2 regions of the Macrococcus equipercicus genome follow, and region 2 is predicted to be linked to the other one. Evidence: riboswitches for the same ligand, from Rfam matches in the RefSeq annotation. Region 2 holds a riboswitch; the other holds the start of a gene.
The links. A riboswitch is a leader RNA that binds a small molecule or an ion and turns the genes downstream of it on or off. The one in region 2 is predicted to bind S-adenosylmethionine.
Positions count from the first base shown of each region.

Region 1: it holds a riboswitch for S-adenosylmethionine, as region 2 does, so the genes downstream of both, KFV11_RS00515 (PLP-dependent transferase) here and KFV11_RS02135 (amino acid permease) in region 2, are expected to answer to the same signal.

Region 1 covers NZ_CP073809.1:97,909-102,051, reverse strand. The annotation lists gene KFV11_RS00525 (CBS domain-containing protein) at 1-143, opposite strand, end outside; gene metC (cystathionine beta-lyase MetC) at 165-1,352, opposite strand; gene KFV11_RS00515 (PLP-dependent transferase) at 1,352-2,452, opposite strand; SAM riboswitch class I at 2,511-2,609, opposite strand; gene KFV11_RS00510 (helix-turn-helix transcriptional regulator) at 2,772-2,984, shown strand; gene KFV11_RS00505 (hypothetical protein) at 2,977-3,483, shown strand; gene KFV11_RS00500 (GyrI-like domain-containing protein) at 3,539-4,000, opposite strand; gene KFV11_RS00495 (RluA family pseudouridine synthase) at 4,038-4,143, opposite strand, start outside.
Region 2 covers NZ_CP073809.1:390,762-394,904, forward strand. The annotation lists gene KFV11_RS02120 (MBL fold metallo-hydrolase) at 1-555, shown strand, start outside; tRNA gene KFV11_RS02125 (tRNA-Val) at 842-913, shown strand; gene KFV11_RS02130 (hypothetical protein) at 1,076-1,423, shown strand; SAM riboswitch class I at 1,674-1,772, shown strand; gene KFV11_RS02135 (amino acid permease) at 1,829-3,172, shown strand; gene mmuM (homocysteine S-methyltransferase) at 3,156-4,046, shown strand.

The sequences.
Region 1 (4,143 bases), 290 kb from region 2:
TGATTCTTATATCGCCTAATCACAGAATGCGTCTCTTTCATCTCATGGAACAATGAACCGAAGTCGTCTTCTTTCCCGGTGATTTTCTGCATAGCTTTATGAAGTGAATTAAATTCAGCGATAAACTGGTTAAAATTATTCATGGGCAGCTCCTTTAATCAATGTTATTGGTTAGTATAACATTGACTTACGTACTGCTTTTTCTTATTATTTCTCTGCCTGTTGATTGTCGTTTCAAGTGCCTGTTGTAAATCAAGGATAAGTTCTTCTGCGTTCTCCAGCCCGACTGATAGTCTGAACAAGCCTTGTGTGATGCCCCGCTGTCTTCTGACGAGTTCCGGTATAGCAGCATGACTCATCGTCGCAGGATGGGACAATATTGTTTCTACGCCACCCAGACTGACTGAGACAAGCAGTAGTGTAACGTTATCCACAAACGTTTGAGCTTGCGTCTCATCTGCCAGCCTAAAGCCAATGACTGCCCCGCCGTTTACTGCTTGTTTCACGTGAATATCACTGTCTGCTGGATAGTAAACAGTCGCTACAGCAGGATGCTGCTTCAGGAAACGGCATACTTTCTCAGCGTTAGTCACGCTTTGATTAAATCGTACTGCCAATGTCTTCAAATTTTTCGTCAATGTCCATGCATCATAGACACCGAGTCCCGAGCCTGTGCCGTTCTGGATGAGATAAATGTCCTCAGCAAGCTTCGGACAGTTGACGATGACTGCTCCTGCGATAAGGTCGCTATGACCGCTTAGAAACTTGGTCGCCGAATGAATGACAATATCTGCCCCGTGCTTAAACGGCGACTGCCCGAGTGGTGTCATAAACGTATTATCGACTGCCAGCAGCACATCATTGTCCTTGGCAATTTGGCTGACTCCTGAAATATCAGTGACTTTGAACAGTGGATTAGACGGTGTTTCCACATAAATCAGCTGTGTATTAGGCTGCACTGCCCGAGCAATTGCTCCTAAATCTGTCTGATCTACCGTTGTGAAGTCAATGCCGAAACGCCTGAAGATGCGTTCCGTCAATCGATAAGTCCCGCCGTATACATCGTCCGGCAGAATGACATGGTCGCCGGCCTTCAATGTCATAAAGACAGCAGTAATGGCAGCAATCCCTGAACTAAAGGCAAAACCGTGGTTACCGCCTTCTAAGTTAGCAAGTTTCTCTTCCAGCAGACTGCGGTTCGGATTACCGCTTCGTGCGTAATCATAGTCAGCAGCACCACCCAGTACTTCCTGGTGATAAGTCGAAGAGTAATAGAGCGGCTGATTGGCTGACGTATAGTCTTTGCCTCTCGGACTATCGAGTATCAACGATGTTTCCTGTGAGTAACTCATCATACCGCCTCCTTGACTGCTGCATGTTTTAGCGCCTGGATAATGTCTTGTTCAATATCATTGTAATCTTCGATACCTACAGAGATTCTGATTAACTGCTCATCAATCCCACGCTTCTGCTTTTCTTCCTCGGGCATATCGACATGCGTCTGTGTATAAGGGAACGTAATGAACGTTTCAGTACCGCCGAGGCTCTCAGCGAAAATACAGACTTTCAACTGTTCAAGAAACGGGCCGACTTTATAATTGTTGTTCAGCCTTAAGCTCAGCATCCCACTCTCGCCCGCGTACAATACTTCCTGAACAGCTTCGTGACTTTCGAACGCTTGCGCCAGACGCCGGGCATTATCGCTGGAACGTTCGATTCTCAAGTGCAGTGTCTTTAAGCCGCGGAGCAGCAAATAGCTGTCAAACGGTGATAGTGTGGCACCGATCATATTATGGAACTGACCGAGCTGTTCGCCTAACGTCTCATCATTGACTGTCACGACACCTGCCAGCACGTCATTGTGGCCGCTGATATATTTCGTCGCTGAATGGAGGACAATATCTGCGCCATCTTTCAGCGGTGTAGATAAGTAAGGCGTTAAAAATGTGTTATCAATAATCGTCAGTAGATGACGTTCACTTGCTATGGCATAGAGAGGAGTTAAATCGACAGCAGTCATCAGCGGGTTGGAGATCGGTTCGATGAAAAATGCGCGGGTATTGTCAGTAATTGAGTTCGTCACTTCTTCAATATTGTTGAAATCGATATATTTAAAACAGACGCCGTACTGCTCTGCGTAGTAATCAAACAATCTGAATGTCCCACCGTATAAATCAAATGATACAAGAATTTCATCAGCAGGTTTGAACAGATTACAGACAAGCTGGATGGCAGCCATACCGCTTGCTGTGGCAAATGAATATTTCCCGCCCTCAAGACGAGCGAACACCTCTTCGAAATGAGAACGCGTCGGATTCTTCGTCCGTGTGTAATCAAATCCAGTTGACTCACCCAGCTTGGCATGAGCATAAGCTGTCGCCAAGTAAATAGGATTAGACGTCGCCCCTGTCACATCATCTGTTCGCGAAATTTGTGCTAACGCTGTTTTCATAGTAACTCCTCCTTAAAATAAAAAAATACCCCTCTGAAAAAGAGGAGTACATTGTATCAACTCATATTCCAGGATTCACCTGTTGGATTTAGCACCGTGCATCAGCCGGTTGCTGAGACTTCAAAGGGCCAATTCCCTCCATCTCTCTGTATAAGTTATTAAATTTTATGAAAGTGTATCATTATTTTGAATAGTAATTCAATAGTACTGGTTAATTTAATCTTTAACACTCTATCAATTATTCATTTCATACTAAAATGTTAAAAATACTATACATTATGTTAGAAATACTATACATTAGTTGTAAGGAGTGAATCATTTGAAGTTAACGTCTCGTTTAAAGGAATATAGGGCAAGAGAAAGAATTAGTCAGTCAGAACTGGCTAATAGAGTGAATGTCACACGCCAGACAATAGGTTTTATTGAGAAAGGAACATTTTCCCCCTCAATTACATTAGTACTAAAAATTTGCCACGAATTTGATTGCAGAGTTGAAGATTTATTTACATTGGAGGATGAGTCAAATGAATGAAAATAAAATTCGATTTTATTACCCGCTGGTTCAATTTGTAAGTATTTTATTCCTCGCACTACTAATTATTCCTATTTCTTTAGTAACAGAGTTTAATATCAATGATCAAGAAACGCTTTTTTCAATCAATGTTGACTTCTTTAAGTATGGCATTGATTTTAGTGTCATCATGCTTATTGCACTTGTGTTAAATTTAATATTTCTCATAGTGATGATTTACTATTTCATTAAAATCAAGAAGCAGCACAAACATTTAAATCTACTTAATAATATATTTCCAGAAATCAATGACAATGATGAAGGATTATCTTTCGTTACGTACCAATCGCTGAAAGCTGTCTATAGCTTTATCGGCTTAGCGTTACCTATTATGGTCGGCATTATATTATTTCTACCTGATAATTTTGTAACAAAGTCACTGTTTCTTACATTACTGATGTTTATTGCGGCGGCATCTTACTTCATTTATTTTTTAAAAACAAGGCAACTGCTAAAATGATTTTATTATCATTCAGCAAATAAAAAAGATGAGATTAAATCTCATCTTTTTTATGTTATTTAACCGGTATCCACATTTCAGCTGTATAGTCAGCTGCTGTGACATTACCGAAAGGATAGTATTCAAATTCTGGAGCATTTCTTAAGTCATGCTGGGAAGCAGGTATAATGACTTCATAAGCTTCATTAGTGACACGCTGAATTTCACGCGAAACGGGGCGTCCTGCCTCAAATACTATATATTTACCTGCCGGGATGTTATGAGAAGCCCATTCTGACGTTTCCCGGTCAGAACTCACTCCGATCATATAATCGACACCGTTGTCCGTCGGAAAATATATGCCGAAAAATCCTTGAAATTGTTCATCTGCTTCAAGTGTTAAGCGCGCGCGTTGGTCTGACTGCTTAAAGTCAGTCCAGAACTGCTGTATTTTTTCCTGTGCTTCTTCTATACTGTCGTAGCTTCTTTTCTCTCCGATGACCCGTGTCTCTGCTAGTTCTCTTACTTCATATGCCATTATTCTTCCTCCTCGGATGATATCATAGATCATCTATTTATTTAAATGACATCTTAAATACTTTCGGCAGTTCTGCCTCAAAGCGCATTGCTTTATTGGTCGTCGGATGTGTGAATGCCAGAACGTTTGCATGTAAGCCGATA
Region 2 (4,143 bases):
GTCATTGCACATCGCCGTGAAATTCCGTTTTTGACCGGTCAGGAATATTATGAATCACCGGACCCGGGTGTCGGCGGCATGGCAGCGAGAATGTCGATGCTCTTCCCGAAACGCCCGATCAACCTGCAGCATCATGTCTATGCACTGCCGGCAGACGGCACAGTGCCTTATATGCCGGGCTTCCGCTGGGTTCATACACCAGGCCATACGCCGGGCCATGTCTCATTTTTCCGCGAGGCAGACCGCGTGCTGATTGCAGGCGATGCGTTTGTCAACGTCAAGCAGGAATCGCTGCGGAAAGTATTCCTGCAGACAGAAGAGCTGACAGGTCCGCCGCAGTACTTCACACCTGACTGGATAGCAGCAGGGGAATCAGTGAGACGGCTCGCTGCACTGAAACCAAGAGTCGCAGTGACCGGCCACGGCAAGGAGATCGTCGGTGAACAGCTTCAGCACCAGCTGGATTACCTGGCTGAGAACTTCAACTTGATGGCCGTTCCGACAGACGGCCGTTATGTCAGACGGATGAAGCGTCAGCAGGCAGCACAGGAGTAACTCCTGTGCTTTTTTACTGCGTGTGACAAACGGCCGGGTATTATGAAGATGCTCCTGTCAGTTGAACCGTATAAGAACGTGATTATCCTGAAGACACCGCAGCAGATTGAGCGGTTTGTGCAGAGGCTGGCTGATCAGTGACTGATAACCTTGTTACAACAACAGGGTTATTTTTTTGTGATAGTGACAAAATATATTATTAAAATCAGCTGCTGCATACAGTTATTTTGAAAGTGGTATTGGCTAAATCGCTGTGGGATGCTATAATTAAGAAAATCTTATATGTGCACCCTTAGTTCAGCGGGAGAATACTTGCTCGACAAGCAAGGGGTCGGCGGTTCGAATCCGTCAGGGTGCATTGTAAGCTCGCTTGTTACTGAACAAGCGAGTTTTTTGTTCAGTAACAATTATGTTTCTTAAGAAATACTCTGGCACTACTATAATTGTCTCTGCTATAATAAAGTGTCTCGTTGAGACGCCAGTCATCAAATGAAATAATGCTATGAATTAGGGGTAAAACATGAGTCATTTTAATTTTTTGTTAGCTTGTCAAAACCGTGACTTTGATGCACTTGAAGAGATGTCGTCTGAACGGATGGTGTTTCGTTTAGTCCGTCAAGACAGCACGGAACAGACTGGTTCACTGAAAGAAATGAAAGAAGTATTTGCTAATGCTTTTCAGGACTTATCATACTGGGATTTTGAAGTTGTCCACAAAGTGCAGCGAAATGATCATAACATTGTGATCATTGATTCTAGACGAGAGAATAGAGTAGATGGTACAGTGAGTCATTCACTATGGATCCTTACGTTCCAAATGCATGACGGGAAAGAAGAAATACAGAAAGTCCATATAGAATGGCTGTAAGGCATAAAAAAGACAGAGATCATCCTCCGTCTTTTTTTGGTGGAGCCGTTTAGAGAAATCTTTTGAGCAGTGCTTTAACGGCAAAAAACACAATCGCAATAATCAGTAAGTTGATCAGTAAACCAACCGGTGAAATAAATAATAGTGTCATAAGCGCCTCCTTATTGTCTTGACTCCATTATAACTAGGATTAGGAGTTTATGCCATTGACCTTTCATTCTTTCTCGTGTATGCTTATAAACAATTAAATAACTTATAAAGAGCAGACGGAGGGAATTGGCCCTATGAAGTCTCAGCAACCGGCTTATGCACGGTGCTAACTCCAACAGGTTCGCCTGGAATATGAGTGTATACTTTAGTACTCCTCTTTTTCAGAGGGGTATTTTTTTATGGGAGGAAATTGCAATGTCTAATGAGTTCAGAAGAGGTTTAGAGCAGCGGCACGTCATGATGCTCAGTTTCGGCGGGGTGATCGGCACGGGACTGTTCCTCAGCACCGGCTATACACTTCAGCAGGCAGGACCGATCGGCACGGTCATCAGTTACCTCGTCGGCGCACTGCTCGTCTATATTGTGATGAAGTGTCTCGGAGTACTGGCAGTCAAGCACCCGGATGTCGGCGGGTTTCATACATATGCAAACATTTATATCCATCCGTCTGTCGGTCACGTCGTCGCCTGGAGCTACTGGCTGTGCTGGACCATTGCAATCGGTTCCGAGGTCACGGCAGGCGGTATTCTGTTTCAGAAATGGTTCCCGGATTTTCCGGTCTGGCTGTTCAGTCTCATATTCATCGTCATCATTATCGCAGTCAACATGACGTCGAGCCGGATCTACGGCGAAGCGGAGTTCTGGCTGTCACTCATCAAAGTGCTTGCAATCATCGCTTTCATGCTGATCGGCCTGCTTATTCTGTTCAACGTGCTGCCGTCATCGCTCGAGCCTGTCACGGCAGGCGAGCAGTTATTCGATGTACCGAATGGTCTGTTCGGTATCTTTATCACGATGCTCGCTGTCAACTATGCGTTCAGCGGCACGGAGCTGATCGCGATTGCAGCAGGCGAGACGAAAAATCCTGAACATGTCATCCCGAAGACCATTCGTGCGACCGTCTGGCGGCTCGCCTTACTCTTCATCGGTACCATCGTCATCATGGTGCTGTTATTACCGACGGATCAAGCAAGTCTCCTGGAAAGCCCGTTTGTCTCGATTCTGGATAGCGTCGGCATCCCGTACGCAGGCGATATGATGAACTTCATCATCCTGACGGCACTCCTGTCCGCCGCGAACTCAGGACTTTATGCTGCGAGCAGAATGCTGTGGAGTCTGGCAGAACGGGACAACATCCTGCCGGTCGCAAAGAAACTGAGCAAGAACGGAATGCCGGTCAACGCCACAGTGATCAGCTTAGTAGGCGCGCTGTTGAGTCTGTTATCGAGCGTCATCGCACCGACGACTGTCTATCTTGTCCTCGTCTCAGTCGCAGGCTTTGCGGTGGTCGTCGTCTGGATGAGCATCTGCCTGTCACGCATCAATCAGCTTAAAACAACAGGCGTGGCAAACCGCTCATCATACATCTTACCGGTGACAGGCTTCACTTTATGCCTGATCTCATGTATCGGCGTGCTGTTCGATCCCAACCAGCGCCTTGCAACACTCATCGGCCTGCCGTTCTGCATCATCGTCGGCCTGATTCATTACTACGTCAAATACAGGAAAGGACATGAGATTCATGAAGCTGCAAGATAAACTGATGCAGGACATCACACTCCTCGACGGCGGCTTCGGCACGACCGTCGAACAGTTCGGCTATGACGTCAAGCACCCGCTCTGGTCATCGAACTTGATCAAGCATCAGCCGGAAGCGGTGTATCAAGTCCATAAGGCTTTTGTCGACAGCGGCGCAGACATCATCCTGACCAATACTTACCAGGCAGCCGTGCCGTCATTTCTGAACAGCGGACTGACAAGAGATGATGCAGTGTACTACCTGCAGCAAGCAGTGACACTTGCAAGACGTGCCGCGACAGACCAGACAATCGTCGCCGGCTCGCTCGGACCATACGGCGCCATGCTCGGCAACGGTGCAGAGTATACGGGTGATTACGAAGTGACAGCGGAAGACTATATTCATTATCATCAAGAACGGCTGGATATACTAATAGCAGCAGGCATCACGGTCTTTGCCTTTGAAACCATCCCGAATCTAGAGGAGATCAAGGCAATCAAGACGCTGCTGGCAGACTATACTGACATCGAATGCTGGCTGTCCATTACGCTGAAAGATAGCGCTCATCTGTCTGACGGAACAAAGCTTGAAGAAGCATGCAACGTCGTTAATACGATAAAGAACGTCTCTGTATTCGGCGTCAATTGTACGAGCGTCAAAGTCATCGATGCAGCGCTCGAAGGTCTTCTGAGAGACAGTAAGCATCCACTTATCCTCTATCCGAACGGCGGCAGAACATATGACGCAGAGAAGAAAATCTGGATTGATCAGGAAGATAGTTCGCTCGTGGAAGCGGCTGTCAGATGGAAGGAGCAGGGTGTGAAGATTATCGGGGGTTGCTGTCAGGTGGGACCGGAGGAGATAGGGGAGCTCAGTGATGTACTCAAGACCTGAATGTTTGGATAATACCTAAATACATAAGTAATTAATTCTGTTCTTCAAAAGCAATTATGGAGAACTGCACTATATACATATATAGAAATATTCAAAG